Regions from separate parts of the Vibrio sp. Vb1554 genome, predicted to be linked through region 2. Evidence: riboswitches for the same ligand, from Rfam matches in the RefSeq annotation. Region 2 holds a riboswitch; each other region holds the start of a gene.
The links. A riboswitch is a leader RNA that binds a small molecule or an ion and turns the genes downstream of it on or off. The one in region 2 is predicted to bind thiamine pyrophosphate.

Region 1: another riboswitch for thiamine pyrophosphate. It lies ahead of thiC (phosphomethylpyrimidine synthase ThiC); the one in region 2 lies ahead of thiD (bifunctional hydroxymethylpyrimidine kinase/phosphomethylpyrimidine kinase).
Region 3: another riboswitch for thiamine pyrophosphate. It lies ahead of thiB (thiamine ABC transporter substrate binding subunit); the one in region 2 lies ahead of thiD (bifunctional hydroxymethylpyrimidine kinase/phosphomethylpyrimidine kinase).

The regions. Positions count from the first base shown of each region.
Region 1 covers NZ_JAWPOJ010000043.1:18,210-29,057, forward strand. Annotated here, with positions in the region: gene R8N28_RS22085 (multidrug effflux MFS transporter) at 1-259, opposite strand, end outside; gene R8N28_RS22090 (LysR family transcriptional regulator) at 367-1,308, shown strand; gene R8N28_RS22095 (aminopeptidase P family protein) at 1,512-3,302, shown strand; gene thiH (2-iminoacetate synthase ThiH) at 3,459-4,571, opposite strand; gene R8N28_RS22105 (thiazole synthase) at 4,606-5,373, opposite strand; gene thiS (sulfur carrier protein ThiS) at 5,379-5,633, opposite strand; gene R8N28_RS22115 (HesA/MoeB/ThiF family protein) at 5,672-6,445, opposite strand; gene R8N28_RS22120 (thiamine phosphate synthase) at 6,432-7,847, opposite strand; gene thiC (phosphomethylpyrimidine synthase ThiC) at 7,847-9,787, opposite strand; TPP riboswitch at 9,951-10,049, opposite strand; gene crcB (fluoride efflux transporter CrcB) at 10,110-10,493, opposite strand; gene R8N28_RS22135 (multicopper oxidase family protein) at 10,617-10,848, opposite strand, start outside.
Region 2 covers NZ_JAWPOJ010000017.1:844-11,691, forward strand. Annotated here, with positions in the region: gene R8N28_RS14705 (DUF3087 domain-containing protein) at 1-296, opposite strand, end outside; gene trmY (tRNA (pseudouridine(54)-N(1))-methyltransferase TrmY) at 455-1,054, shown strand; gene R8N28_RS14715 (TldD/PmbA family protein) at 1,132-2,475, opposite strand; gene R8N28_RS14720 (TldD/PmbA family protein) at 2,475-3,860, opposite strand; TPP riboswitch at 4,172-4,279, shown strand; gene thiD (bifunctional hydroxymethylpyrimidine kinase/phosphomethylpyrimidine kinase) at 4,377-5,234, shown strand; gene R8N28_RS14730 (ABC transporter ATP-binding protein) at 5,224-5,979, shown strand; gene R8N28_RS14735 (ABC transporter permease) at 5,972-6,772, shown strand; gene R8N28_RS14740 (ABC transporter substrate-binding protein) at 6,859-7,809, shown strand; gene tenA (thiaminase II) at 7,864-8,532, shown strand; gene thiM (hydroxyethylthiazole kinase) at 8,545-9,336, shown strand; gene thiE (thiamine phosphate synthase) at 9,400-10,014, shown strand; gene R8N28_RS14760 (phosphatase PAP2 family protein) at 10,225-10,848, shown strand, end outside.
Region 3 covers NZ_JAWPOJ010000015.1:56,882-67,729, forward strand. Annotated here, with positions in the region: gene R8N28_RS13820 (TRAP transporter permease) at 1-2,537, shown strand, start outside; gene R8N28_RS13825 (universal stress protein) at 2,583-3,020, shown strand; gene R8N28_RS13830 (alkene reductase) at 3,084-4,160, opposite strand; gene R8N28_RS13835 (LysR family transcriptional regulator) at 4,253-5,200, shown strand; gene thiQ (thiamine ABC transporter ATP-binding protein) at 5,219-5,923, opposite strand; gene thiP (thiamine/thiamine pyrophosphate ABC transporter permease ThiP) at 5,923-7,509, opposite strand; gene thiB (thiamine ABC transporter substrate binding subunit) at 7,551-8,543, opposite strand; TPP riboswitch at 8,616-8,752, opposite strand; gene R8N28_RS13855 (flavin prenyltransferase UbiX) at 8,790-9,428, opposite strand; gene mpl (UDP-N-acetylmuramate:L-alanyl-gamma-D-glutamyl-meso-diaminopimelate ligase) at 9,434-10,792, opposite strand.

The DNA of each region.
Region 1 (10,848 bases), on a different contig from region 2:
TCGCGTAAATGGTGATACCGCCCAGTGCAACAGTTCGACGTCCGAGTTTATCTGCTAGGGGACCTGCGAATAGCTGACCAACACCCATAGCAAATAAGAACCAAGTGATCGTGTCTTGTGCTAGCGCATTATCGACCTGAAAAGTGGAAGCAATAAGAGGTAAAGCAGGTAGATAAATATCAATCGCTAAAGGACTGAAAAGAACCAAAAGGGTCAATAACGCCATCTGTTTTTTACTATTAGAAAACTGGCTAGACACACAACACTCCGAATTGGATAAAGAACTTTGGGTAAAGCTTAATCATCTGATGATATGAATGGAAATGATGTATAATCATGAGCATTATTCCTCAGAGGAAATTCACTGTGAACGTCGAAAAACTGGCTCGTATCGATTTAAATCTATTGGTCTGCTTTAAAGTGCTGATTGAAGAGTTAAACGTTACTCGTGCGGCCCACCGATTGTGCTTAAGCCAATCCGCCGTAAGTAAATCACTGGCTAAACTGCGCATTCAATTTGATGACCCGCTTTTCACTCGAAACTCACATGGATTAACACCTACGCCGCGCGCATTGTTTCTTAAACCGAAACTGGATCTGTTGATAAATCAGTTAGAAGTGCTGACTCAACCCGAAGAGTTTTCTCCGCAAAGCAGCGAATACCGTTTTCAAATAGCAGCGGTAGAGAGTGTCTACCCTCTCATTCTACCCCATTTCTTACCGGCGATTTTTCAACAAGCACCTGGCGTGACAATTAGCACACACCCGTGGTCGGATAATACATTTAAAATGCTTCAACGCGGCGAACTGGATTTAGGCTTAACTGGAAAAGATATCGATATAAACGATGCCAAGCTGACTCTTCAACCACCCGATGACATTTGCGAGTTGGAAATTTATCGTGATTACCAAATGTGCATCATTCGCAAAAACCACCCTGCGCTAAAACAACCTTGGAATCTGGAAGCCTATCTCGCCCTACGCCATGTACAAGTACGTTGTGATGGCAACGACCGTTGGTTGCTGGATTATCGCCTTGCAGATATTGGCGCCGACCGCGATATTGCCGTCACCGTGCCCGACTTTAACAGTGCCGCAAGTTTATGTTCATACACCGACTTTATCTTTACTGCGCCAAGTCATTTTGTGCAACTTGCGGCCAAACAGCTTGATTTGGTCGTGCTGCCACTACCGTTAGAATTCCCACCTATGGCTTACACTTTATTCTGGCACCGAGATAGAGAAAACGACCCTGCATTAGGCTGGCTACGTACGATGATCACACAAAAAACCGATCACCTTAGATAAAAACACCGCACTCAATTTGCGCTTAGCGGCTAAAATGAGTAGCTTAACTGTCGTAGTCCTTTTTGGCTCATCTATGGCCTAGTTGTACTCCGACTCTATTGAAGTGATTGCGAACCTCAATGGAATCGTAAACTGCATGAAGCAGATGGAAACAGCTCCCACACCTGAGCATGAAGGAGCGGTAATTTGAAGGAATAACACAGATGCACAACGATACCCAAAGCCGCGTGAATGCAATTCGCGAATGGCTAGCACAACATAATATTGATGCCCTACTTGTCCCTCATGAAGACGAGTACTTGGGTGAATACGTACCAGCGCACAACGAGCGTTTACATTGGCTAACTGGCTTTACTGGTTCTGCTGGTGCTGCGGTAATCACCAAAGACAAAGCCGCTATCTTTGTTGATGGTCGCTACACAGTACAAGTAACAAAGCAGGTTCCTGCTGATCTATTCGAATACCGTCACTTGATTGAAGAGCCTGCACTAGATTGGATTAAAGACCATCTTGCAAATGGCGCGTCTGTGGCAATCGACCCTCGCATGCACAACGCTGCTTGGCTAGACATGGCACAAGCAAAACTTGCTGGCGCACTTGAGCTTAAGATTCTCGATAGCAACCCAATTGATGAACTGTGGCACGACCGCCCTGCTCCTGTGGTTTCTGATGTTCGCCTAATGGCAACAGAAGCAGTTGGTCAGTCAAGTGAAAGCAAACGCCAAGAAATCGCAGAGCTCGTGAAAAAAGCCGGTGCAGACAGCGCAGTGATCACAGCACTTGATTCTATCTGTTGGTTACTCAACGTTCGTGGTCTTGATGTATCACGTCTACCAGTTCTGCTTTCTCACGCGATTCTGCACTCAGACTCAAGCGTGGAATACTTCCTAGATCCTGCTCGCCTACCTGCTGAGTTTGACGCTCATGTTGGTGCCGGCGTGACGGTTCATCACCCAGAAGCATTGCAAGCACGACTAGAAAACCTAACTGGCAAGAATGTACTGGTTGACCCTGCGACAAGTAACGCGTGGTTTAAGCTGGTGCTTCAAAACGCAGGCGCATCTGTGGTGAGTAAAGCTGACCCATGCCTAATGCCAAAAGCGGCGAAGAACTCAGTTGAAATCGCAGGCATGAAAGCATGTCATATCCGTGATGGCGTAGCGATGAGTAAGTTCCTATCTTGGTTAGATGCTGAAGTCGTTGCGGGTAACCTGCATGATGAAGCGACGCTGGCAGACAAACTGGAAGCGTTCCGTAGCGAAGACCCGACACTTATGGATCTTAGCTTCGATACTATCTCGGCAGCAGGTGGCAACGCGGCGATGTGTCACTATAATCACGAGAACCAACCTGAACCTGGCAAGCTAGAACTGAACACACTTTACCTAGTGGATTCAGGCGGTCAGTACCTAGATGGCACGACAGACATTACGCGTACCATCGCGATCGGTCAGCCTTCACAAGAGATGATTAAACAATTCACTCTCGCGCTAAAAGGCCACATCGGTGTTGCACGTGCACGTTTCCCGAAAGGCACACGTGGTTACCAAATCGATACGCTAGCTCGTCAGCACCTGTGGGCGGAGGGCTACGATTACGATCACGGTACTGGTCACGGTGTCGGTCACTTCCTAAGTGTTCATGAAGGTCCGGCGAGCATTTCGAAGAAGCAAATCGACGTGCCTCTAACAGAAGGTATGGTGCTATCCAACGAGCCAGGTTACTACCGTGCGGATGCGTTTGGTATCCGTATCGAGAACCTAGAGCTTGTTGTTGAAACCCCAACTAACGGTGACTTCCCTGTTCTATCATTTGAGTCGCTAACACGCTGTCCAATCGACAAGCGCAATATCAACGTTGATATGCTAACTCGTCCAGAGCTTGCTTGGTTGAATGATTACCATCAGAAGGTATGGGATGAGATCAGCCCACTTGTTGAGGGTGATGTGAAAGAGTGGCTTCGTCAAGCAACGCTACCAGTAGCACACAGCTAGAAGCTAGAAGCTAGAAGCTAGAAGCTAGAAGCTAGAAGCTAGAAGCTAGAAGCTAGAAGCTAGAAAAAAGTAGAGGGTTGATGTTTTGCATCAACCCTCTTTTTTTGCCTATGTTTCACGTGAAACATAACGATGACCAGTGGCTTTCTTTGCTACTTAACCAGAATACGCCGAGTGCCAATCTCGCCATACAGGATCAAAGCCTTTGGCTCGAATCATATCTTCCACAGAAGCAGCACTTCGCTCATCACTGATCTCAAACTGCTCGAGTTCAACATCATCCATCGCATAACCACCCGGCTGAGTTTTAGATGCAGCAGACATACTGGTGATACCTAACGGTAATGCATTGTCTCTGAACTTTGGTGATTCACGAGTCGATAATGACAACTCCACTTCTGGATTCAACAAACGATAAGCGCAAATCAGCTGAACAAGTTGCTTATCCGTCATGACTGATTTGGGTTGTAGCGCGCCCTCACAAGGACGTAAACGTGGGAAAGAAATTGAGTAACGAGTCTGCCAATACGTGCGCTCAAGATAGTCCAAGTGCGCTGCCACATAAAAGCAGTCGGTACGCCACTCTTCCAACCCTATCAATGCGCCAATACCGATCTTATCGATGCCCGATTTTGCAAGACGATCGGGTGTATCCAATCGGTATTCGAAATCCATCTTATTGCCACGCAAATGGTGCTCGGCGTAAGTCGAAGGGTGATACGTTTCTTGATAGACCATGACCGCATCTAAACCCAATGTCTTGAGCTCAGCGTATTCGTCTTGATCAAGTGGCTGTACTTCCATCGCTAAATAGTTAAAACGTTGCTTAATCATCGGCACCATTTCGCGGAAGTATTTCATGCCCACTTTGGTTTCGTGTTCGCCAGTCACCAGCAATACGCTATCAAACTTCATGCGCTTGATTGCTTCGACCTCTGCAACCACTTCGTCCCGATTCAAGGTACGACGTTTGATTCTGTTCTCCATCGAGAAGCCACAATAAGTACAAGCATTGGCGCACAAGTTAGAAAGGTACAATGGAATATAAAGCGACATGGTATTGCCAAAACGCTTGCGAGTTGCCGAGTATGACAACTGCGCCATTTGCTCTAAGTACGCTTCAGCCGCTGGTGAAATTAGCGCTTTAAAGTCTTCCAAATCACGCTTGGGTTTATTCAATGCTCGCTCGACGTCTTTTGCCGTTTTCGCATAGATCGACATCGAAATGTCATCCCAATTAAGCTGCTTAAATTGTTCAACGAAGCTCATGTTTTCCTCGCTTATTAGCTAAATCAATCTAGGGCTAAAGCTCATCTAGGAATGACGTCAGTGGACTCGACGCAACCGCATGAGAAACCTTACCAGCAAGTCCGGCTTCATAAGCCATACGCCCCGACTCTACCGCCAACTTAAATGCCTTCGCCATCGCAACAGGATCGCTCGAAGCTGCAATCGCAGTATTAACGAGAACGGCATCCGCGCCCATTTCCATCGCACGCGCGGCATGTGAAGGAGCACCAATACCCGCATCAACAATGACAGGAACATTGGCTTGGTCGATGATGATCTCTAGGAAATCGTGAGAAACTATCCCTTTGTTGGAACCAATCGGCGCACCTAATGGCATGACCGCAGCACAGCCTACTTCTTCCAATCGTTTACACAGAACCGGGTCAGCATGACAGTAAGGAAGGACAATGAAGCCTTCACGAACCAGCTGTTCAGCGGCTGCAAGTGTCTCAATTGGATCGGGCATTAAGTACTTCGGGTCTGGATGAATTTCCAGTTTTAGCCAGTTAGTACCCAACGCTTCTCGCGCCAGTTGTGCAGCAAACACAGCATCTTTAGCATTTTTTGCACCTGAGGTGTTCGGCAATAAGTTCACACCCGCTTGTACTAACGGCAACAAAATATCGTCTTGTTGGTCGTTCACATCCACACGCTTCAACGCCATAGTCGCAAGTTGAGAACCCGATACTTGAATCGCTTCTGCCATTAATCGGCTGTTGGCAAACTTCCCTGTTCCCGTAAACAGTCTTGATTCGAATTGTTTATCACCAATTTTAAGCATCGACTTTAACCCCCTGCGATCGCTTGAAACAAAGAGATGCTATCTCCCTGTGAAAGAACTGTGCTAGCCCACTCACTGCGCGGCACAACATTGTTATTAATTGCAAAAACACAGCCAATTTCAGGCAGCGCAAATTGACTAATGATTTGCTGTAGATTCGACTCACTGGCAACTTGATGTGACTGGTCATTGATGACAATAGTGATCACATCTAAGTCAGCAGCGGTCATTTGTGTTGTTTGTTGTTCTGATAACGTCATTGCTTCCAACTCTCTTAATTCTGCCTATTACTCGTAAGCTAAATCTGAGCACACACTTGGCACTGTTTGTCTTTGCTTATCGCCATGGTTTGCCATTGCAGTTTCAACCCATCAAACAGATGCAACTTGGCAGTCTCGACATGAAACTTTCCCGTCGCCAGTTTTTGAATTGCCGCTATCGCTTGGTAGTTGCCAAGTGTGCCCACCACCGGACCGACGACACCACTCTCACTGCACTTTTGCGTTTGCGGTAATTCGTCGAACGGATACAAACAGCGGTAACAGGCTGTACTCTCTGCTTCTTGTTCAATCTGCGTTTGATAATCAAAGACAGCGAATTGCCCTTGCCAACCAATTGCCGCCGCCGAGATGAGCGGCGTATTTTGCTCGAAACAAACTTGGTTAATGAGCTGACGCGTTGGCATGTTATCGGTGCAGTCGAGCACCACATCCGCTAGTATCACCTCAAGCTGAAGCTGTGCTTTGTCTAATCGCTTATTGAGGGCACGAATTTGAACCATAGAATTAAGGTCAGTCAGTTGCTTTACAGTCGCTTTTGTTTTCGCAACTTGTAGGTCTTGTTCACGATAAATGATCTGACGTTGTAGGTTACTGCTATCAACTTCATCGTCATCGACCACTACCAATTTACCAACACCCGCTGATGCCAAGTACAAACTCGCTGCGCTCCCTAACCCACCACAACCGATGATCAGCACATGCGATTTGCTCAAACGCTTTTGCCCAATTTCGGCAATTTCAGGCAGAGCGACTTGGCGCTGATAGCGAAGGAACTGCTTATCCGTGAGCATGCTCGCCTCTCTTGGTATCCGCCAACTCACTATTCTGATCAGTGAACGTTAGCTGTCTTTCCTTCATCAGTTGTGCGAAGAACTCGATGACCGATTGAGGTGATTCTGCCAACGTAATAGCACGCACTACTGCTAAGCTAGAAACACCTGTTTGCCAAACTTGGTCTGCATTAGATTGGTCAATACCACCAATCGCGACCGTCGGAAAGCCAAGCACATGGTCACTAACTGCTTTGTCTTTTGAAGGGCGGAAAGCAGCCTCTGTATTTGTATAAGGAATGCTATCAATCAGCTTTTGATACAGCGCCAAGCGCACCAAACCTTGTGGCTTCGATGGCATCTGTTTAGTGGTGGTTGGGAAAATATGCCCTAGTGCGATGTAGCTAGGATGAATTTGTACGATGCGCAGTAGTTCATAATAACCATGAGTAGAAAGACCAAGATGAATACCCGCTTTAGTTAGCTGAGCTAAATTCGATTCTTCTATGTCTTCTTGTCCTAGGTGAACACCATAAGCGCCATGCTTGATTGCCAACTGCCAATAGTCATTGATGAACACTTGTGCTTGATACTGACGACCTAGCTCAATTGCTCGAATGATCTGTTGTTCTAAATCGGCTTGTTGTGGGTTCTTGATTCGCAGTTGAATAGTGTTGATGCCTAGTGGCAGTAGACGCTCAATCCAAGCAACATCATCAACGACTGGATAGAGCCCTAGACTTTGCTTAGTTAGAGTTGGAAAGCTAACGCTCTCACCTTGTGCAGACCAACCAACTTGAATACCTAGTCGGTTATCCTCCAGTACAGGTGTGGGGAAATCATCAAATTGGGCAGCCCACTGAGTAGTTCGTCCCTCGTCAAGGTTGTCATTAAACAGTGTTTCACGTGAAACATTCGCTTGTTGAGTTAGCATTCCTCGAGCAAGTGTTAACGCATCTTCGATAGGAAAATCGAGTACTGTCAGCGTTACTATCCAAGCAAGATGATGTTCGGGATCGAACATTGCGTTGAATTTGGACTTAACGGAAAGCGCTCTCACTTCGTTGTTAATTGGGTGACGCCAGATATCAAGCTGAAGCACTTTCTCCTTTTCATCGGATACCTGCGTATCAGCAATGCCAATATAAATCGCTTTCGACGGTTGCTTAGCACACGCTTCTACCGACAAAGCAGAGCGGTAATAGAGCACAAATGAACTCTCATGCTCAGAGTCATAACCATCAATAAGGTCTGTCGTTATGTGCGTAGTCTGTTGGTCACGAACAAGCTGAATAGATTGAGTTGGGCTCACACCCAACTCAATGTCTTCAATGTTAAAACCCTGTTCTTTCGCCAACAACAAACATTGCTGAACTAAACCTGTCAGTTCAATCAATGATGACGGAATAAGGATTTTGCTCATTAGCCACTTACCTCGGCATGTGCTGCTGGGTGGTATAACTCAGAACCTGTATCTCTAAATTCTTGCGATTTCTGACGCATCCCCTCAAGAGGATCATCCAGCATTTTGATCGATATAGCTTGGTCCGCAGCAACTTGCTCAGTATCTTTTGCGTACTCTCGTACCTCTTGCGAAATCTTCATAGAGCAGAACTTTGGTCCGCACATCGAACAGAAGTGAGCAACTTTTCCAGACTCTTGAGGCAAGGTTTCATCATGGAAAGCACGCGCGGTATCTGGGTCGAGCGACAAGTTAAATTGGTCTTCCCAGCGGAACTCGAAGCGAGCTTTAGAAAGCGCGTTATCACGAACTTGTGCACCAGGGTGTCCTTTCGCCAAATCAGCGGCGTGCGCAGCAAGCTTGTAAGTGATCATGCCTACTTTCACGTCTTCTTTGTTTGGTAAACCAAGATGCTCTTTAGGAGTTACGTAGCAAAGCATTGCACAGCCATACCAACCAATCATGGCAGCGCCAATACCTGAAGTAATATGGTCGTAACCAGGAGCGACGTCTGTCGTCAATGGACCAAGAGTATAGAAAGGAGCCTCATGACAGTGCTCTAACTGCTCTTCCATGTTCTCTTTGATCATATGCATTGGAACATGACCAGGGCCTTCAATAATCACCTGTACGTCGTATTCCCACGCAACCTTGGTCAATTCGCCAAGAGTACGAAGCTCTGCAAATTGCGCTTCATCGTTAGCATCAGCAACCGAGCCAGGACGCAGACCATCACCAAGAGATAGTGCGACATCGTACTTAGCACAGATTTCACAGATCTCTCGGAAGTGAGTATATAAGAAGCTTTCTTGGTGATGCGCTAAACACCATTTCGCGATGATAGAACCACCACGAGAGACGATGCCAGTAACGCGTTTTGCCGTCATCGGTACATAGCGCAGTAGTAAACCGGCATGGATGGTGAAGTAATCAACGCCCTGCTCTGCTTGCTCGATCAGAGTATCGCGCATCACTTCCCAGTTAAGGTTTTCCGCCACACCATTCACTTTCTCAAGCGCTTGATACATTGGTACGGTACCGATCGGAACTGGACTGTTACGTAGAATCCACTCGCGAGTTTCGTGAATATTACGTCCAGTAGAGAGATCCATAACGGTATCTCCACCCCAGCGCGTTGCCCACACTAGTTTCTCTACTTCTTCTTCAATCGAAGAAGTGACCGATGAGTTACCGATGTTGGCGTTCACTTTGACCAAAAAGTTACGTCCAATGATCATTGGTTCGGATTCTGGGTGGTTGATATTGGAAGGGATAATCGCGCGACCTTCGGCGACTTCTTTACGCACAAACTCGGCGGTAATGTCTTTTGGAAGATTCGCTCCAAAGCTTTGACCCGGATGCTGTTGATTCAGCACTTCATCGCGGTATTGAGCACGCCCCATATTTTCACGCAGGGCGATGTATTCCATTTCTGGGGTGATTATACCTTTGCGAGCATAGTGCAATTGGGTCACACAATGGCCATCTTTGGCACGTCGAATACGTGGTAGATTACCGTAACGAAGATCGTCTAGTGTTTCGTCTTCTAAGCGTTCTTTGGTGTACACCGAGCTTACTTCATCAAGTAGCTCAGTATCGGCACGCTCTTCAATCCACCCTTCTCTCAGCTTAGGTAAGCCGCTATAGAGGTCTATGGTGTGCTCTGGATCTGTGTATACACCCGAGGTATCGTAAACGCGTACTGGCTCATTAGGCTCGAAAATAGGCGCTTCTTTTGTGCCTCCAATAAGGCTATCAGCGAGTGATATTTCACGCATTGGCACACGAATATCTGGACGTGAGCCTTCTACGTAGACTTTGCTTGAATTGGGGTACGGTTGTACCGAGAGTGTATCAATGAACTGTTTTGCTTCCAGTCTCGCTTGTTTGCGACTCGACATAGCATTTTTCCTTGCTTTGTTATACTAGATAAAAAGTAATTGGATAAAAATGCTTGGCGGATAGATGCGACAAGAGGAGTCAAATTAAGGCTAGTTAAAGCTTACGATATTTGCCTGTAACAACATTCGACTTTTGATAGATCAACCAGAAAGAGCTCCGGTGTGAATATCTTCTCTTGTTCCCTTCGCAGATTCTAATCTGATCAGGTTCAACGGATCCCGAATTAACGGTCTCAGCCTTATGGCACTCCGACAAGTGATGTCAGTATATAAAAACGGCTTGGTGAAACCAAGCCGACCTGTTCAATTTTTAACTACTTTGCTAGCTGCGCATCAATAATTGAAAGCCTATCCACGCCGCTGAAATACTTAACACTACATTCAACAATACGTTCAACCCCATCTTAAAGAAAGCGCCCTGCTGCATAAGCAACACATTATCCATCGAGAAGGTGGAAAACGTCGTTAGTGCCCCTAAAAAACCCAAGCCAATCACTTGTCGCCAAGGTTCCGTTGCCAAAAGTTCATTATCGAAAGCTGCTATCAATAAGCCCATCATAAATGAGCCAACAACGTTAACGGTTAACGTACCATATGGAAAACCACGCCCCAATAAAATGACACAAAGTTCAGAAATTAAGTAACGAGAACATGCACCAAATGCACCACCCAATGCAATAAAACCCAAAACGGATAGTTGTCCCATAATTCCCCCAGAAAAGTTAATGGCGACATTGTAATCAAATTTACGGCAATAGTGATTATACAATCTTAGAATTCAGCAAAGTATAGCGCTTAAAACTTATCAAGATTTTAAAAGTTACAGGAGTCACTTTACTTCAATGTACCCCATCAAACCCGTCTTCATATGTTCAATTACATGACAATGGTACATCCAACGCCCTGGTTTATCTGCAACAAATGCCGCTTTCGCACTGCCGTTTTTTCCAAGTAAGACCGTATCGGTATGAAACGGTTCGTCGAGTTTTTTGCCATCTAACTCAAGAACCGTAAATGTGTGTCCATGAAGATGAATAGGATGATGATATTGGGTGACGTTC
Region 2 (10,848 bases):
AAGATTTTGTTGTGCAGTTGCTTGAGTTTCCAAACGTACAGCACTTCTTCCATGTATGGTCGAGTTTTAATGTGATTCAATAAAGAGAGGGAAGTTGCAACTGCGAGAACGACACCAATCAAATTCCAATGGAAATTGCCCGTTGATTGTTCTGGTACGACTTCAGTGTTGCCAAACAAAACAATCAACAAGGTACTAAAGGCAAGAGAGGAGATGGCGAGCAACGCAACAAAACCGCCAATCACAAGGTTTACTTTCTTTTTATAAATGTCTTTATTTATCTGTTTGATTTCCATATACCGCTCCTAACAGGTTACCTCTATTTTAACCAGCGCACTCCGCACGACAATCGAAGCTTTGTAAGTAAGTTCACATTTGCTATTAAACTCGCATCCCTTCCCTGCTTGGGTATATACTTCCGCGCATTCACTCTTCCTATATAGAGGCTAAATTCATGCGCTCTTTTGTTTTACGAGCTCGCGCGGCGCCAACCACCAGCAAAGCACTGTTAGAAGGTGTTGGTAATGAAGCGCATACAGAGATTCTTGCTCATACCATGATGAACACTATGTTCGTTGCTCAATCACACCGTGAAGATGTGGTTGTTCACTTGGTTTTGGAAAGCACAAAAGACTTCTCACGCACCATTACTATTCGCTCCAACGACATCACCAACATTGGCGGCTTCCATGAGTCAACCTTGATTGCAGCAGTGGCTCGCGCTTTGGATGCTTCGGTTGGTATGGGTAAAGAGCAGCTTCGTGAAGTTGAACCCGGTATTACGGTTCGTACAGTGAGCTTTGAACGCTTGGTGCAAGAACTGGCGGAAGACCACCAACTTTATATGTTGGACAAGAAAGGCGAATTTGTTCGTGACGCAGAAATTGGTGAAAATCCATGTTTCTTACTAACCGATCACATTCCGATGCCGAAGAAGTCGTTCAACAGCTTAAAGCGCCTTGGCACAGAGAAGATCAGCTTAGGTCCTAAGATGCTTTTCGCTTCTCAGTGTGTAGTATTGATCCACAATGAGTTGGACATACGCGAATTCTAGTTATTCGCGCACACGTTGCTAGATAATGAAAGAGGACTCTATTGAGTCCTCTTTTTGTTTCTATAGTAATGCTAAGTTTACTTACCACCAATGCTCAAACGAGCAAAACGAACGTCTGGCGAGAAGAAAGTTCGGCTATCGTTAATTAGCTGAGTATCACCTACAGCCTCAACTTCTTGCAGCATATTGTAGAAGTTACCCGCTACCGTGATCCCACGAACTGGTTGAATGCGCTTACCATCACGGCACAAGAAACCACTCGCGCCAAATGAGAAATCACCACTCACTGCATCCGCACCAGAATGGACACCTTGAAGTTCGACTAACTCTAGGTACTCACCCGCTTTTACTTCTGACGCACTGCTGTTACCCGTCGCAATCACTTTGTGATTCGCTGATACGTCTAGGCTCGATTTTGCACCGCGAGCGGCACTTGCTGTCGAGACTGCGCCCAAGTAACTTGCGGTCTGGCTGTTATGTAGCAAGGTTTTCAACTCACCATTAGCAATCATGACATTATCTTGAGTAGCGAAGCCTTCACTATCAAAACTCGCGATTGCCATACCATTTGGCATGTAAGCCGTATCAGTAAAGGTAATTAAATCACTCGCAACACGTTGACCAAGCTTGTCACCCAGTGGCGTAATGCCTTTCATCGCGCTTACGCCAGAGAAAGCACTGCCGAAAGCACCGAATAAACTTGCTAGCGCATTGATGTGGAAAATAGCAGGGTAGTTACCTGTCGCAACCGGAGCGCCTTCCAGAAGATCACGAGCAAGGTTGTAGCCACCTTCTATACAGTAAGCTGGATTCAACTCATCAAAACGGCGACCAAGTGACATTCTACCCGCCATTGACTGTTTGCCGTCTTTTTCAAACAAGGTATACGCGTAACAAGTGAACGAGCGCTCGAAGTGTTGACACAATGTGCCTTGAGTATTGGCAATGATCAGTTGTGTTTCGCCATCGCTGTAACCATTGTAAGGTGCGCTAGAAGCGTGAGGCAGAGCCACTACGCCTTGCTCAAGTGCGAGAGACAGTTCAATTTTTTCATCAACCGAAGTTGTGTCTTCTTGAGCAATCTCAGCCACGTCAGTCGTGATTTGGCTGTTCACACAACTAATGGTCTGATGTTCATCTTGCTTGGAAAAACGAGCGCTTTGCAGTGCATTAGTCAGCATCAAATCTAAGCTTGGTTGTTCTAACGACTCAGAATAGCTCGTTGCAACACGCGCATCTTTCACAACACGAACACCCAGCACTTGGCTTGAACTTACTTTGTACTCATCCAGCTTTCCTTGGTTCGCTTTCAGAGAAAAGCTGCTGTTGCGGTTTACAATGACGTCCGCTTCTGCACCTTGGCGTTTTGCTTCTGATAGGACGTAATCAACCGCATTGAGAAGTTGTTGTTCTTGGCTCATTAGTTACCGCCTCCTACCAGAATGTTATCGACTTTCAGCGTTGGCTGACCGACTGTTGTTGGTACTGAACCACTTACTGAACCACACATGCCCGGCGCAAGCGCCATGTCTCTGCCGACCATGCTGATTTCTTTCAACACTTTTGGACCCGTGCTGATCAGCGTTGCTGTTTTCAGAGGTTTGGTGATTTTGCCATTTTCAATGAGGTAAGCTTCACGAACAGCAAAGTTAAACTCACCCGTACCCGGTTGAACCGAACCACCACCCATCTTCTTCGCATAGATACCACGCTCGATGCCTGCCAGCATGTCATCAAGTGAATGCTCGCCTTCTTCGATAAAGGTGTTACGCATACGCGAGGTTGGTGCAAACTTGTAGTTTTGACGACGACCAGACCCCGTAGGTTCGTAACCTGTCTTCATGCCACCCATTTTATCGACCATAAAGCTGGTTAGCTTACCGTCTTTGATCAACTGAGTGCGCTGAGTCTTCATACCTTCATCATCAACGTGAATCGAGCCCCATTCGTTGGTCATGGTGCCATCATCGACTGCGTTCACCGCGGTGTGAGCAACCATTTCGCCCATCTTGTCGTGGAATACTGAAGCTTTCTTCGCAACTGAAGTGGTTTCTAGTAAGTGACCACACGCTTCGTGGAAGATTACGCCGCCAAAGCCGTTACCAATTACCACTGGCATTTCACCCGATGGACAAGCATCCGCGCCAAGTTTTACCAACGCTTGTTGCGCGATAGTTTGACCTAGCTCTTTGGCATCAAGCTGTTCACTGAATTCCCAACCAGCAAGAGCGCCAGGACCTTCCATACCAGAAGACTGCTCATTACCTTTTTGAGCGACGGTATTACCAGCAACTCGGATGTAATGACGAGTATCGTCAACGTGTAGACCTTCTGAGTTGAAGATAGACACTTGTTGTTCACGCTGAAGCACGCTGCCAATAAACTGGCTGATATGCTCACTCTCAGCACGTGCGGCTTGGTCAACTTTCAATAGAAACGCGATTTTTGAATCTAGGTTAGCATCCTTACTTAGTGGCATGCGGCAACCATGTTGGATTGGGTAGCGGTTCAAATTCAAAGAACCCGCTGACGCGATTTGCTCACGCTTGTCTTTTGCAGCAAGCAGCGAGGTTACGCGCTTTAGTTCGGCTTCATCTGTGCTGTTGGTGTAACCGTAAAGCACCTTATGACCGAAAAAAAGACGAATACCGATACCAAAATCGATACCCGAGTTAACCTTATCCACTTCACCAGATGCGATCTGGACAGTGTTGGTTTGGTGATGTTCAACGAATAGTTCAGCGAAATCAGCCCCCAAAAAGAGCGCATGATCGATCACTGACTTCGCTGTTACAGAATTAAGCATGAAGTCTCCTTGCTCGATGATCGTCTTAGCCATCCTAATTAACTGTGAAAAAGTTCAACAAAGTTAAATTGGCAATACGTTAAATTTTAACAGTTTTTTAACCTTGTTTTGTGCTAATCCTTGCTTAACGAGACCACGATTATTTATTAAATATTCCAGGTTCTGCTCATTCACCAGAGCGTTGCACTAGTAAATTCCACCCAGCAAACCATTTAGGTGCTTACTTTATCACTCACCTCGCATAATTGAATACTCATTATAATTACGCTCAAAAAACGTATCCCTTCCGCAATGGTCCTGCTATCATCCGAACGAAATAGTCGGGGGGCCACACGACAAGTGTTGGCTGAGATCGAAATTCGAGACCCGTTGAACCTGATTCAGTTAGCACTGACGTAGGGAACTATGCACACTTTGCCTTTCGTCGCCCCTCTTAGGTAAGCGATAGCGATCGAAAAATCGATCTATCTGCAACGGTCAAAGTCAGTTCCTATACGTCTTGTAGTAGGAGCGACCATGACGCAGCAATCACAACCTCATTCACATCACACGCCAGCCTTGCCTACCCCTATCGTATTGACCATCGCGGGCTCAGACAGTGGTGGCGGTGCAGGTATTCAAGCCGACATCAAAGCGATGTCCGCAACCGGCAGTTTTGCTTGCTCGGTAATCACGGCGATTACTTCGCAAAATACCCAAGGCGTTTCTGCGATTTTCCCCATTCCTCTCGACCATGTAGAGAGCCAACTTGATGCAGTATTTACCGACCTCAACATCGTTGCAGTCAAAGTGGGCATGCTGGCAGATTCCAACATCATCAAAGTCGTTGCAGACAAAATTAAGCAATACCAGCCAAAACACCTCGTGATTGACCCTGTAATGGTGGCCACTAGCGGTGATCTATTACTGGAACAGTCGGCAATCAGCACTTTAAAAGAAGAATTGATTCCGCTCGCAGACATCATTACCCCTAACCTACCCGAAGGCGCAGCATTGACGGGTAAGCCAATGCCTCAATCAGAATCTGAAATGAACGATATGATTACCGACCTTCGTGCGCTTGGCGCCAAAGCTATTCTGCTCAAAGGCGGTCACCTTGAAGAAAATGAAAACAGCAACGATCTGCTTATCATGCAAGACAGTGCCGAGTTAATCAGCGCTAAACGCTTTCCAACCAAAAACACTCATGGCACAGGCTGCACGCTGTCTTCTGCTATCGCGTCTTATCTTGGCCAAGGCAACAACCTACACAAAGCGGTGCACCTGGGTAAGCAGTACATCAGCCAAGCTATCGCACACGCTGATGAATTGGATGTAGGTAAAGGCCATGGCCCTGTGAACCACTTTTTTGCGGGTCATACTTATGTTCGCTAACGCGATTGGCATTCAGCTTTCCGATGCTAGTCTGCGATACAAAGATAGCCAAACACCGACTTTAGCAGGAATGAACATGACCATTCCCGTCGGTAAATGGACGGTATTACTCGGACGAAGTGGCTGCGGGAAAACCACAATATTGCGTTACTTAGCTGGCCTGCTGGATGACCAAGTTGACTGGCATGGCGAACTCATCACAACGGATGGCGCTGCACTGCATGACCGTATCGCTTACATGGCTCAGCAGGATTTATTGCTACCGTGGTTGAATGTGTTAGACAACGTCTGCCTCAGTTCTCGATTTTCTCAAGAGCAAGCACCAGAGAAAAATAGACAACGTGCACTGATTTTACTAAGCCAAGTGGGACTCGCCGATTACGCGGATGCTAAGCCAGCTCAGCTCTCTGGCGGCATGAGACAACGTGTTGCCCTTGCTCGCACTCTGATGCAAGACAAGCCTCTAGTTCTGATGGATGAGCCTTTCTCTGCACTGGACGCGGTTACTCGTCATAAGTTGCAAACCTTGTCTGCCGAATTGCTGAAAGATAAGACGGTTGTTCTGATTACCCACGACCCACAAGAAGCGGTGCGATTAGCTCACCAACTCTATGTGTTGCAAGGCACACCTGCGCAAGCTCAGCACTTGGTCGTTCCAGACTCCAAGCCGCCCCGAGTTCTCGATGGAGAGTGCGCCGCGCTTCAACAAGCGATTTTGGATCAATTGGAGAAAGACTATGAGTGATATGACTCAGTACAACTCCGTTTCGGCACGTATTAGTAAAAAAGAACGCGTGACCCATCCGGCTCTGCGCTTAGTTATCAGCACAGCGGTGATCTTGGGATTGTGGCAGTTGGTCGTGGTGATATTCGACATGCCAAGCTTCATCTTACCTTCACCAATTGAAGTGCTGGATAGATTGGTCACTCGTTACGATGTCCTGCTCAAACATACTTGGGTTACCGCGCAAGAGATCTTATTTGGCTTGGCGCTTGGATTATCGATGGGTTTGCTGTTCGCATTGCAAATGCTGATGTTCGAGCCGCTGAAGCGTTGGTTATTGCCTATTCTGATTGCTAGCCAAGCGATCCCTGTGTTCGCCATCGCGCCAGTGCTCATGCTTTGGCTGGGTTACGGCATTGCATCAAAAGTAGTCATGGCGGCGATCATCATCTTTTTCCCCGTCACGACATGTTGCTATGACGGCTTGCGCAATACGCCAACAGGTTACCTCGACCTTGCCAAGACCATGGGCGCGTTTAAATGGCAGCTACTTCGTCATATTCAATTGCCAGCCGCACTACCAACTTTAGCCTCAGGTATTCGTGTTGCCGTCGTTATTGCGCCAATTGGAGCAGTGGTCGGTGAGTGGGTAGGTTCAAGCGAAGGCTTGGGTTATCTGATGCTCCAAGCCAACGCTCGCATGATCATTGACGAGATGTTTGCGGCGCTGTTTATCCTCGCCGTACTGTCTATCTCACTCTACTTCATCACCGATAAGTTATTGAAAAAAGCCATCCCTTGGGAAAGCAAATAATTACAGAAAATAACCAAAGAAAATTGGGAAAGCAAATAATTACAGAAAATAACCAAAGAAAATTGGGAAAGAAAAGGAAGAACCCCGTGAATAAAAACAAACTTATGAGCGCTGCTGCTCTACTCGCTTCAGTGGTATCAACCAACGTTCTTGCCGCTGAAAAAGAGATGACACTGATGTTGGATTGGTTCGTCAATCCAAACCATGGTCCTATCGTGATTGCCAAAGAGCGTGGTTACTTCAAAGAGCAAGGTTTGAAGGTCAACATTCAGGAGCCGGCAGATCCAAGCACGCCACCTAAGTTGGTCGCGGCGGGTAAAGTCGACATGGCGATTTCTTACCAACCAAGCCTAACCATCGATGTCGCGGCTGGTTTGCCACTAATCCGCTCTGCGACTTTGATTGCTACGCCACTCAACACGTTGATGGTGTTGGACAACGGTAAGAATGAAAACCTTGGCGACTTAAAAGGCAAGAAGATCGGTATTGCGATCGCAGGCAACGAAGAAGCGACAATCGGCACCATGCTAGCGCAAGAAAACGTGAAGTTTTCTGACGTACAAATCATCAACGTAGGTTGGGCGCTGTCTTCGTCTCTTGCGTCTGGCAAGGTGGATGCGATTTGGGGCGGTCTACGTAACTTCGAAACCAACCAACTGGCACTAGAAGGTTATAAAGCTAAGGCCTTCTTCCCTGAAGAACACGGCGTGCCAGCGTATGACGAGTTAGTCTTCGTAGCCAATGCAAAAAACTACGACAAAGAAGCCATCAAGGCATTCAACAAAGCACTAGAGCAAGCGACCACTTACATCGTTAACCATCCAAAAGAGTCGTGGAAAGAGTTCGTGGCTTATTCACCAGACACGCTCAACAACGAGCTTAACCAACGCGCTTGGAACGACACGCTAACTCGTTTCGCTCTTCGTCCATCCGCAGTAGATCTGAAACGCTACGATGATTATGCGCAGTTCATGTATTCACAAAACATCATCGAAACACTGCCAAAAGCGAAAGATTACGTACCGAGCTTTGACTAATTCTACTGACCTTAGGATCTAAGCCTAGGGTCTTTTGATAACGAGATACTCATAATGAAATACCAAGATTTGATCGACGCTTGCCGCCAAGATTGGCAAGAATACACTGAGCATGCTTTCGTGCAGCAATTGGCGCAAGGCACTCTGGCTCAGCCTTGTTTTCTGCATTACCTAAAGCAGGATTTTCTTTTCCTAAAGCAGTACGCACGAGCTTACGCATTAGCGATCTACAAAGCACGTACTTTGGATGACATGCGCCGTGCCCTACCAAGCGTACACGCATTGCTCGATTCTGAAATCGCCCACCACGTGACTTACTGTGAGCAATGGGGACTGACAGAATCCGACTTAGAAAACGAGCCAGAAGATTTCGGCACTGTGGCTTACACCCGTTACGTATTAGATGCTGGCATGACGGGCGATCTTGTTGATCTATACGCGGCACTAGCGCCATGCTCCATCGGTTATGCCGTAATCGGTAAGGTGCTGATTGAAGATGAAAAGACCGTAATCGAAGGCAACCCATATGCAAGTTGGATCAACCTCTACGGTGGTGAGGAATTCCAATCTGGTGTCGCAAAAGGGGCAGAACACTTTAATCAGTTGCTAGCAGAAATTGATATCAACAGCCAGCGCGGTCAAAACCTGATTCAGGTATTCAAAACCGCAACGCGTATGGAAGTAGCATTCTGGCAACAAGGTCTGAACGCTCAGCAAGATTAATCGGAGAGTCTCATGTTAATTGAACAAATCACCCAAGCATTAACCGCAGTACGCCAGCAAAAGCCGTTAGTCGTCAACATCACTAACTACGTGGTGATGAATAACACAGCAAACGCACTATTAGCGATCGGCGCTTCTCCAATCATGGCGCACTCCAAACAAGAGATGGCAGAGATGATGTCGTTCGCTGGCGCACTGGTTATCAACATCGGTACCCTAGACAGCGTTTGGACACCGCGCATGAGCTATGCCGTAGAGCAAGCCAATGCCAACGGTAAAATCGTTGTACTCGACCCTGTCGGTTGCGGAGCAAGCTCACTACGTACCGAGACATCACGTGAGATCGCACGCCTTGCCGACAAGTTGATCATTCGTGGTAACGCCTCAGAAATCATCGGTCTCGCTGGCGAACAAGCACAAAGCAAAGGCGTCGATGCGTTAGACAGCAGCGACGCAGCACTTGGCGCAGCGAACTTCTTAGTTTCAGAGTATGGTGCAAGTGTGGTGATTTCTGGCGAGACTGATTACATCATCACGAAAGAGCAAACTGTGCAGCTAAACAACGGTCACGAGATGATGCCATACGTAACCGGAATGGGCTGCACACTAACGGCACTGACGGGTGCTTTCGCTGCTGTTGGTGATCACTCCGGACTTGCTGCCGCGGCGGTACTGGGCGTTGTGGGTGAAATTGCGGCTGAGCAAGCGCGAGGGCCAGGTAGCTTGCAAATGCATCTTTTGGATGATCTTTACCAACTGGATGAAGAAACACTGGCAACACGCCTTAAATTACAAGTGAGATAAATCTCTTCTCAATGCTTTAAACGCCTCTCACTCCAACGAAAGTGGGAGGCGAAAGGAAACACAATGAACACCTATCGTTTGTATTTGGTCACCGACGACCAACAAGATTTATCCACTCTCAAACACGTTGTAAGAAAGGCGGTAGAAGGTGGGGTCACCATGGTACAAGTCCGCGAAAAACACGGCGATGTGCGTGCGTTTATCGAACGTGCTCAAGCCGTGAAAGACATCCTTAAAGATACCAATGTGCCTTTGATCATCAATGACCGCGTTGATGTTGCACTGGCAGTTGATGCCGATGGGGTTCACCTCGGGCAATCAGACATGCCCGCAACTATCGCTCGTGAGTTGATTGGACCAAACAAAATCCTCGGCTTATCCATCGAAAATGAAGAGCAGCTTGCAGAAGCGGACTCTCTTCCGATTGATTACATCGGCTTGAGCGCAATCTTCGCGACGCCGACCAAAACCAACACCAAGAAGTTCTGGGGTATTGATGGCTTGAAGATGGCGTTAGAGACGACTTCACTGCCGATTGTTGCCATTGGCGGCATTAACGAAAGTAACATTCCGCAACTCAGCGCCACTGGTGTTCATGGCTTAGCTTTGGTTTCAGCGATTTGCCACGCAGAAGATCCAAAAGCCGCATCAGAATATTTATTAGGGTTGATGAGCTAACCTTGCTCACGCCTGAACAAAGCGCTTATGGATGAGCGCGTTTGCCTTTCAGTACTTTCAACAACCTCTCCTTTCACAACGAAGAGCTGCAATGTCACTTTCACGCTCGAATTGACAGAGCGTTGATAAGTTTTTCACGCCAGATAACGTAAGATAAGCCCCTTATTTTCACGTGGTTGAATAACCCTCAATAAAAACAAAACGCTCTCAATGAAAACCAAAAAATATGGATTGATGATGCTCGCCTTGTTTGTTCTTGGCATCATCCCAATGTCGCTGTTTGGCTCTTATCACAATCTCACTTCACAGGTGCCGGAAAGTCTGGGTATTACTTTTACTTTGCTCACAGATTCTGCTGGTAGCAAAGGCTTTTTAATTACGTTAACACTGCTACTGCTTTCTTTATTTCGCTTTAAACCAAGTCGCATTGAGTGGATACAAAAACTCTCAATGTTAGGGTTGTTACTGGTGATTGGTTTTGCCAGCAAAACGGGGCTAAAACTGATGACAGAAAGCCCGCGTCCCTACACGGAATTGCTCGCAGCAGAACAATTGATTGAGCACCCAGACGCGTTTTATCAGTTGGATACAAAGCAGCAAGCCAACGTAATTAACCAGATTTCTGAACACGTCAGTGATTGGCGAACGCGCCATTGGCAAGGCGAGAAAGACTATTCTTTCCCATCCGGCCATACGATTTTCGTTTCGATTTGTTTGGCTTTCTTTGGCGGGTTGTTCTTACAGAACAAGTGCTATATCTCTGCACTGTCATTATGGATGTGGGGAATGAGCGTCGCATATAGCCGCTTATGGCTGGGGATGCATCGCCCTGAA
Region 3 (10,848 bases), on a different contig from region 2:
TGGCTCAGGCAGACACAGGTGCACGTAGCCCTTCGGGAATGCAAGGACGAATCCTTTGGTTTGTTCCTCTGTGTTGGTCACTATTTCAATTATGGTACGCATCCCCGTTACCATTTATTTTCAATTTTGGCGTACTGAACGACACGGAAGCGCGATCTATCCACCTTACTTTCGCGATCTTTTTGGCTTTCACTGCTTATCCAGCGATGAAGAATTCTCCTCGCGATCATATCCCTCTTGTTGATTGGATACTCGCGTTGGCTGGCAGCTTTTCAGCAGCCTATATATACCTTTTTTATACCGAGCTAGCAGGACGCTCAGGCGCACCGACAACGGTTGATATCGTTGTTGCTGTTATCGGTATGATCCTCCTTTTAGAAGCAACACGCCGAGCTCTTGGTCCACCATTAATGGTCGTGGCTGCTGTTTTCCTTACTTACACCTTTGCAGGCCCTTACATGCCTGACGTTATCGCGCACAAAGGGGCAAGCTTGAACAAGGCCATGTCTCACTTGTGGCTAACAACAGAAGGCGTATTTGGGGTTGCGCTAGGTGTTTCTACCTCTTTTGTCTTCTTGTTTGTATTGTTTGGAGCAATGCTGGAACGCGCTGGTGCTGGTGCTTACTTCATTAAAGTTGCCTTCTCGTTGCTTGGCCATATGAAAGGTGGTCCAGCTAAAGCGGCCGTTGTTGCATCAGGTTTATCTGGTCTGGTTTCTGGTTCTTCAATCGCAAACGTAGTAACAACTGGCACCTTTACCATTCCACTGATGAAGCGTGTTGGCTTTCCCGGCACAAAAGCGGGTGCGGTAGAGGTAGCGGCTTCAACCAATGGTCAGTTAACACCGCCAATCATGGGTGCAGCCGCATTTTTGATGGTGGAATACGTCGGTATCTCCTACGTTGAGGTGATTAAAGCGGCCCTACTTCCAGCGCTAATCTCTTATATTGCTTTAATTTACATTGTTCACCTTGAAGCATGTAAAGCAGGCATGACGGGCCTTCCTCGTCGCCACAACCCAACACTAGTACAAAGTCTGCTGTCCTTTACTGGCACAATCTTAGGATTGTGTGTGATCAGCGCATTGGTTTACTACGGAGTGGGTTGGACAAAAGACGTCTTTGGTGATGCCGCGACACCAATTGTTACCGTCGCACTATTAATCGCGTACGTTGGGTTGGTGAAAGTCTCAGCAAATCACGTGCAAGATGGCGCAATTGAGATTGATGCAGAATTAACAGAAGTACCTGATCCTGGCCCAACCGTTAAGTCAGGCTTGCACTACCTACTCCCTATCGTCGTATTAGTTTGGTGTTTGACTGTCGAACGTTTCTCACCTGGCCTTTCGGCATTCTGGGCAACGGTATTCATGATTTTCATTTTGCTTACTCAACGTCCGTTGATTGCACTGCTGTCAAAGCAAGGTGACATGCTTCAGCAAACCAAAGATGGCTTTGTCGATCTTGCCGAGAGCTTAGTTTCTGGTGCGCGCAATATGATTGGTATCGGCGTTGCAACCGCGGCAGCGGGCACCGTTGTTGGTGTTGTTACACTAACGGGTATCGGCCTAGTGATGACCGACTTCGTCGAGTTTATCTCTGGTGGCAGCATCATTCTTATGCTGCTGTTTACCGCCATCATTAGCTTGGTTCTGGGGATGGGTCTGCCAACAACGGCGAACTACATCGTGGTCTCTACGCTAATGGCGCCGGTTATTGTTACGCTCGGCGCGGCGCATGGCTTGATTATTCCGTTGATAGCGGTGCACTTGTTCGTTTTCTACTTTGGTATTTTGGCCGACGATACCCCACCTGTAGGTCTTGCAGCTTTTGCAGCAGCCGCAATTGCGAAATCAGATCCAATTCGTACCGGTATCCAAGGTTTTACTTACGATATTCGAACCGCTATTTTGCCGTTCATGTTTGTGTTCAATACCCAGCTATTGTTAATGGGGATCGACTCTTGGTGGCATTTGGCACTCACGGTCATCTCATCGATCATTGCAATGCTGATATTCTCTGCGGCAACTCAAGGATGGTGGTTCACGCGTAACAAGTGGTGGGAAACAGTCCTATTATTAGTACTGACGTTTTCGTTTTTCCGTCCAGGTTTTTGGTGGGACATGCTGTACCCAGCGAAAGTTCTTTCTCCTGGCGTTGAGGTAGCTCAAATCACGGAAACACTAAATGTAGGAGAATCATTGGAGTTACGTGTTGCCGGTGAAAACCTTGAGGGCGACTACATTGAGAAAACGGTTCGTCTTCCATTCGAAGACAGTGCGACAACAGCAGACGCACGTATTTCATCTATGGGTCTGATGCTGACCGAAAGTGACAACAAAATGATTGTCGATATGGTTGAATTTGGTAGTCCAGCAGAGTCCGCAGGTATCGACTTTGATTGGGAAATCAAGTGGGTTATCCTGGATGCAGACCGTCCAATGAAAGAGTGGGTGTTTGTACCATGCTTAATGATTTTGCTGGTGCTTGCAATGAACCAAAAACGTCGTGCTCGTAAGGAACAATTGAGCGCATAACCGATTTGGCCCCGAGGATAAAGGGGCCTTAATGAGAGACATTGAATGTACAAACAAATTCTTGTTCCGGTTGATCTAAATGACCAAGGCTTTTCAGACCGAGCGGTTGAACTAGCGGTTTGGCAGGCAAAGCAAGCAAATGCTCAAATCCATCTTCTGACTGTACTACCTGGTATTCACATGTCGATGGTTGCCACATACTTTCCGAAAGATGCTGCGGCCAAAATGAAGCAAGACGTGAAGCAGCAACTAAAAACTTTCGCTAATGAGCATATTGCTGAAGATGTGGTTCACCAAGTGCATGTTGCTGAAGGCAAGGCCTACGCGACCATTCTTGATTATGCAGAACGTTTAGGCGCTGATCTCATCATTATGCCAAGCCACAAGCGCTCTAAAATCAATAAAGTAATGCTTGGCTCTGTCGCGAGTAAGGTTGTGGAATATTCTCCAATCAATGTGATGGTCGTAAAACCGCAAGGCTAAGTAAATACAGAAACGAAAAAGGACGCTAACATTAGCGTCCTTTTTATATGAAACAAGTAAGGGTTATGCCATCACTGGGTAATCGGTATAACCTTCTGCTCCGCCCAAATAAAAGTGTTCTGGTTTCGCCTCATTAAGAGGTGCATTTTTCTTAAATCGCTCAACTAAATCTGGGTTTGCGATAAAGGGAACGCCAAATGCGACCACATCAACTTTGTTTTCTGCAATTGCTGTTGCCGCTTCTTGTGCACTGTAGCCCACGTTCGCCATTAAGTGACCTTGATAGTTTTCGCGTGCTGGCTTGAGAACATCTGCTTTTTGTACGCCTTTCAGATCCGCACGCATCACGTGCCAATAAGCAAGATCGAAAGAATTAAGTTGCTCTGCTAAGTAACGCACCAAACCAACTGGATCACTGTCTTTCATGTCATTAAATCCATTTAGCGGAGATGTACGCAGACCGACTCTTCCGGGTCCCCACACCTCAACGACTTCTTTCACTATCTCAAGTAAAAATCGAGCACGATTTTCAACCGAGCCACCGTATTCATCGGTACGTAAATTTGAGCCGTCACGAAGGAAGTTATCAATAAGATAACCATTGGCGCCATGTATCTCGACCCCATCAAAGCCGGCTTTCTTGGCGTTTTCTGCACCTTGTTTAAACGCCGCAACAATGGAAGCTATCTCATCCACTTCGAGTGCTCGTGGTACCGTATATGCTTGCTTACCCGAAGGGGTATGGACTAATTCATCACGAATGGCCAATGCGCTCGCCGCTACAGGTGTTTTTCCTTCATTCAGATCAGGATGACAAGCTCGTCCCGCATGCCAAATTTGCAGTACAATCTTACCGCCTCTCTCATGAACCGCATCCGTTACCTTTTTCCAAGCTGCGATTTGCTCTTCGTTGTAAATGCCCGGCTCTGCCATGAAAGCAGACGTACCTTCCATCACCATGGTGCATTCAGCAATGATAAGTCCGGCACTCGCACGTTGAGCGTAGTATTCAACCATAAGGTCATTAGGAATATGGTCTGCGCCAGCACGAGCTCGCGTTAAAGGCGCCATAATGGCACGGTTATCTAATGCTAATTGACCGAGTTCGATAGGAGAAAATAAGTCTACAGAGTTGGACATGTTGTTTACCTCAAATGACAATAACTTGATGGCTAAGGATGAGGTGCCAGACTATAATCAGATTAATATTGAAACAATATGGATAATTGAAAGTGATTGTTCGCAATTTAGAAACAATTGACTTTAGAACGCTTTCTATCTTTGTCACAAGCTGTCGACTACTGAGCTTAACCAAGTGCGCGCTGGAGTTAAACCTACCAAAATCTACTGTTAGCAAAGCCATAACCAAACTCGAACAACACTTTGAAGCCAAACTGCTAGAGCGCACAACCCGAAAGTTAGTGATCACCGAAGCTGGCCAAATGGTTTTAGAGCGTGCTGCAAGCTTAGTTGAGGAATTCCACTCAATTGGCCATGACGTTCAGGAGATGGAACAACAGATCCAAGGCCGGCTGCGTATTTCCGCGCCACCAGCGTTGGATTCGTATATGGCGGAGCACATCTTTTTGCCATTTTTAAAACAATGGCCAAAAGTACAAATTGCGTTAGAAGCATCGAACGATTTTGTTGATCTGTTTTCACACGGCTTTGATATGGCAATTCGAGTCGGTCAGATAGTTGATGATCGATTGATCGCAAAAAAATTAGGCTATACCACTCGAGTCCTGGCTGCTAGCCCTGAGTATTTAGCTGAGTTCGGCGTACCTGAAACGCCAGAAGATCTGACAAAACACAACTGTTTGAGGTATCAATATGTTTCAGAAATAGGGCCTTGGACGCTGATCTCACACGATAATACCGTCAATGTTTCAATAACCAGTAACTTCTCAAGTACAACTGTAGAAGCAATATTGAAAGGCGCACTTAAAGGACTAGGCATCGCTAACTTACCTGTGCAGAACATGACGCAAGAGCTAGAAAGTGGCACCTTAGTCAGAGTGTTACCGCAATGGCACACGGTACCAATGCCTATTTATTTAGTCTATCGTCCTGGAGCAAACCGCCCACGGCGTGTACAAGCAATGATTGACCATATCATGAGCTTAAGATCTCAATTTGAATTTGGACCTCAGCATGGTTTGTGTTGCGGAGAAGCATAACCTAGCAACTATCAGGCACTAGCATGCTGCTCGGATAAATGCCGCAAGCTTCTCACTAGCATGCTGTTCACTCAATGCAGACATATCACCCGCGGCTTCCACTTTACCATCTGCCACAAACACAAAGTGGCTGGCAATCGCTTTGGCATCGCTTAAATGGTGCGTGACCATCAATACGGTTATTCCCCGCTCTGCTGCGAGTTTTTTTACCAAGCTCAGCATCTCTTCACGCAACACCGGATCAAGCGCCGAGAACGGCTCATCCAATAGCCACATGGGATGAGGCTGAACAAAACAACGCGCTAAGGCAACACGTTGACGCTGGCCACCAGAAAGATGCTCTGGCAAACGGTCGAGGTACTCTGCAACACCAACTTGCTGCGCGGCTTGTTCAATCTGACGATTTTGGTCCACCGTAAGCTTTAGCCCTGGGTGTAAGCCCAAACCGATGTTGTCACGCACCGATAAGTGAGCAAACAAATTGTGCTCTTGGAACAACATAGAGAACGGACGCAGATAAGGCTCTTTACGCACAATGGACTCACCATCAACACGAATATCACCACAGCCAGGATGGATGAATCCTGCCACCAACGCCAGCAAGGTTGACTTCCCTGCCCCACTTGGTCCCATCAGCGATACAATCTGTCCTTGCTCAATCGTTAAGTCAAAACGAAACAGTTCACGTTGGTAGGTGTACTGCACATCATCCAACACTAACATTACGCTCTCTCCTTCGTTTTCAATACTTTCTCAATCAAGGCAAAACAGCCCACACTCAACAACAATAGGGTCACCGACACCACCGCAGCTGCGTCCATCTGATAACTGCCAAGCAACTGGAACAAATACAGAGGTAAGGTACGAAACTCTTGTCCACCAAACAGTGCGATGGCACTTAAATCCCCTATTGCAAACATAAAGCTGATCGCAAACGCATGTGCAAACGGCTTGCGTAGCGCCTGCCACTCCACCACTTTAAACCGTTGCCAGCCACGCATGCCTAAGCTGGCACATACATACTGATACTGTTGTTCAATGTGCAGCATTGGCTGCGCTAGCGTTTTGATCACGTAAGGCAAAGCCATCAAACCGTTCACCAAAATCACGACAAAAAATGCCAAGCTAAAAACATCGGTAAATGCGCGCAGTAATAAGAATAAACCGGTGCTAATCACCAGACCTGGAGTCACCAAAATAATGGTGCCGATTAACTCAATCTGATCGGCTCGCGTGTTTTTGTACTGCAACCGCCAACGGCGACTGGTCAATAGTATGGACACCCCTGCAGCGACCGCAAGCGCGCTAGCGACACAGGCGACTTTGAGGGAGTTCAATAGCGCAGACCAAAAACGCTCATCGGTTAATACTGTCCAAACTTGTTGGTTGATGCCACTCAGTAACACCATCAATAACGGCGGTATTACCAGTAAAAAGGCACCTATGATCCAAAAGCTATCCCAAGCTTTTGACCACCCATGATCCTTCGTTAAATATTGCTGTACCGATGTGCTTCCAGCACTGATATAAACAGGCCTTGTTAACTTCTGCACTCCAATAGCAAGCAGTCCACATAACAGCATCTGCCACAGCGCCAATAACGCCCCAGCTTGTAAATCAAAATCAAACTTAATCGCTTGGTAAATGGCCAATTCAATGGTGGTGGATTTTGGCCCGCCCCCCAACGCCATTACAGTGGCAAAACTGGTAAAGCACAACATAAACACCAACCCACAAACGTGGGGAAGCTGCTGCCTTAAACGCGGCCATTCTACCCAGCGAAACTTATCCCAATGGCTCATCCCAAGATGCGCGCAAAGCTTATGCTGCTCGGCAGGAATAGACTCCAAGGCTTGCAGAAGCAATCGTGCCGCGTAAGGTAAATTAAAGAACACATGGGCGAGTAAAATGCCGTTCAAACCGTAAATAGAGAATGGCAGTTTAGTGTCGAAACTTTGCAACCACTGCGCCAACAAACCACTGTTGCCATAAATCGCTAACAGCCCAAAAACACCAACCAAAACCGGCAAAACCAGTGTCGATGCAAACAGCTTAAGCAGTAATGATTTACCAATAAATTGGCGACGCGAAAGTGCGTGCGCTACTGGAATGGCAAAGCCAACACTGAGCAATGTGGAAAGAAACGCTTGGTAGAAACTGAACTTGGTGACATGTTGATAGTACGGGTCGCCCCATACCACAGACACATCAAGTGAAGGGGCTTGAACAATCAAAGCACCTAGGGCAGAAATAACAAAGGTCGCGATGATCATCGCGACCCCTAAACCTATTTTTGGAACAGAATTCAAAGGTAAAACCTATCTCATTCAGATGAGGATGGAAACGTCAGCTAAAACGTCAATGCGCTTTGCCATTCGCGAATCCAAGACTTACGCATTTTTGCCACTTCATCAGCACTAAAGCTCAACGACTTGCTTGGAACACTCAAAGTTTCAAAACCTTTAGGTAACTCAACGTCAGTGACTGGGTACATCCAGTTACCCGTTGGCATCGCCGATTGGAACTCATCACTTAAAATGAAACTCATAAATTGATCAGCAAGTTCTGAATTTTTTGCCCCTTTCACTTTGGCGGCGACTTCAACTTGCATGTAGTGGCCTTCAGCAAAATTCGCCGTAGCAAACTTCGAATCGTTTTCCGCAATTAAGTGGTACGCAGGTGAAGTGGTGTAAGAAAGCACTAAATCGGACTCACCATTGAGGAACATAGAATACGCCTCAGACCAACCTTTCGTGACCGTTACGGTTTTGCTCGCTAGCTTCTGCCACGCTTGCGTCACATCGTCGCCATAAATAGATTTCATCCATAGCATCAAGCCTTGGCCCGGCGTTGAAGTCCGTGGATCTTGGTAAATCACTTTCAGATCGTCGCGCGTTTCCACCAGCTCTTTCATGCTTTTCGGCGGATTAGCCAGTTTCTCTTTGTTGTACACAAACGCGAAGTAGCCGTAATCGTACGGTACAAACGTCGTGTCACTCCAACCGTTTGGTAACACTGTGTTAGCCGTATCCACACCGTGCTCGACAAGCAGACCGGTTTTCTTCGCTTCTGCCATCAGATTGTTATCCAAACCTAATACGATGTCCGCTTTGCTATTACCGCCTTCAAGACGAAGACGATTCAGAATCGACACACCATCGTCCAACGCTACGAAGTTAACGTCACAGCCACATTTTGCTTCAAAAGCTTGCTCGATTTTAGGACCCGGCCCCCAATCTGCGGCAAAAGAATCGTAGGTATAAATAGTTAATGGGTTTTCAGCAGCAAACGCTGAAGTAGAGGTGATTGCAGCTAGGGCAATCAGATTTAGAGTGGGTTTCACTGCTCGCTCTCCATGAGTATTTCAGAGAAATAAGTTGAGCGGCACAGGGTTTGAGGCGGCTATTAAGGACTTCCAATATCCAGACTCAATTCCTACGCCAGCATTATCTGGTTCAGGTAATACGGGTCCCTAGTTAAACACTTAGGTCTCAGCGCCCCAATGCATTGATTGACTCAATGCTAAATGGGTTTGCTCCCCGATGAGTTGGATGGATTGTAAAGGTATTTGAGTGGTTACACAATCAGCTCACGAACGCTGGTCATAACCCCAACGAGGCACCAAACCTTGCTCAATACCTAAGTGGTCAAGAATTCTCGCCACCATAAAATCCACTAAGTCTTCAATGCTCTTTGGCTGATGATAGAAGCCCGGAGCCGCTGGCATGATGGTGACGCCCATTTGCGACAGTTTGTGCATGTTCTCCAGATGCAGCGTTGAGAATGGTGTTTCGCGAACCACGAGCAACAACTGCCCACGCTCTTTCATCACCACGTCAGCGGCGCGCTCAATCAAGTTGTCCGACATACCGTGTGCTATGGCCGCAACGCTTCCCGCAGAACATGGGCAAACCACCATTTGCTTTGGTGCAGCAGAACCAGACGCAACCGGTGAGAACCAGTCATCTTTACCGCAAACGGTGATGTTATCGGGATTGCAGTTCAGGTGCTCTACCAATGCTTGCTGCACCGCTTCTGGGCCACTTGGCAGCTTAAGATTATGCTCGGTTGCCATCACAACACGAGCCGCCGAAGAAATCAGAACGTAGACATGATAATCCGCCGCAACCAAGCATTCTAAAAGACGAAGGCCATAGGGAGCACCAGAAGCCCCCGTTAATGCCAACGTGATGGCTTTTTTATGAGAGGGTTGTGTTTTGTTTTGCATATCAATCAGGCTTTTTGTTTTAACTGCTCAAGAAGTTTTCCGTGAATACCACCAAAGCCACCGTTACTCATGACTAGAATTTGGTCACCTGGTCGCGCACGTTCGACGATCTTGGCTACAAAGTTATCTATATCCGCATCGACAAACGCTGGCTGTGTGCATTGGTCGGCAATGTCTTGCACAGACCACTCGATATTATCTGGCTGGAACAAGAAGACTTCATCTGCACTGTGTAGTGACTCTGCAAGTGTGTTTTTGTGTACGCCACGCTTCATGGTGGCAGAACGCGGCTCTAACACAGCAAGGATGCGTTTTTCACCTACCTTGTTACGCAAACCACCGACAGTAAGTTCAATTGCCGTTGGGTGATGCGCAAAATCATCGTAAACCGTCACACCTTGTTCTTCACCTTTCAGCTCTAAACGGCGCTTGGTATTGATGAAACGCCCTAATGCCTGGCAAGCAAGATCCGGAGTGACTCCAACATGTCGTGCAGCAGCGATTGCCATCAGCGCATTATCCACATTGTGGTCACCCACCAAATTCCATTCGACGGAACCAACCTTCTCGCCTTGCAACGCAACGTCAAATTTTGAGCCATCAAGCACTAATTTGTGCGCTTGCCAGTCACCATTCTCACCAGAGAACTGTTTTTCAGTCCAGCAGCCACGCTCTAATACATCCGCTAACGCTTGATCTTTTCTCGGCGCTAAGATCAATCCATTGCCCGGTACAGTTCGCACTAAATGATGGAATTGGCGCTTGATCGCTTCTAGATCATCGAAGATATCAGCATGATCGAACTCAAGGTTATTCATGATTAAAGTGCGAGGATGGTAATGCACAAACTTAGAACGCTTATCGAAAAAAGCACTGTCATATTCGTCGGCTTCAACGACAAAAAACATGCTTTCACCCAAACGAGCAGACACTCCGAAGTTACCGAGTACCCCACCGACTAAGAAACCCGGTTGATAACCACAATCTTCAAGTATCCAAGCAAGCATGCTCGACGTGGTCGTTTTCCCATGTGTACCCGATACCGCCAATACCCAACGATCATGCAGCAAAAACTCGTTGAGCCACTGCGGGCCAGAGGTGTAACGCATGTTAGTGTTGAGCACATGCTCGACACAAGGGTTGCCACGGCTCATCGCATTACCAATCACCACAAGATCTGGTTGAGGGTCGAGTTGAGACGGGTCAAAGCCTTCAATAATTTCAATACCTTGAGACTCAAGCAGTGTGCTCATTGGCGGATAAACGTTGGCATCAGAACCAGTGACTTTATGTCCTAATTGGCGCGCTAGAATCGCTGCGCCGCCCATAAATGTGCCACAGATACCCAAGATATGAATGTGCATAAACTAAACCTTGTAATGCGTTTTTTAATGCTTTCATTATCGCGATTACCGCCTGA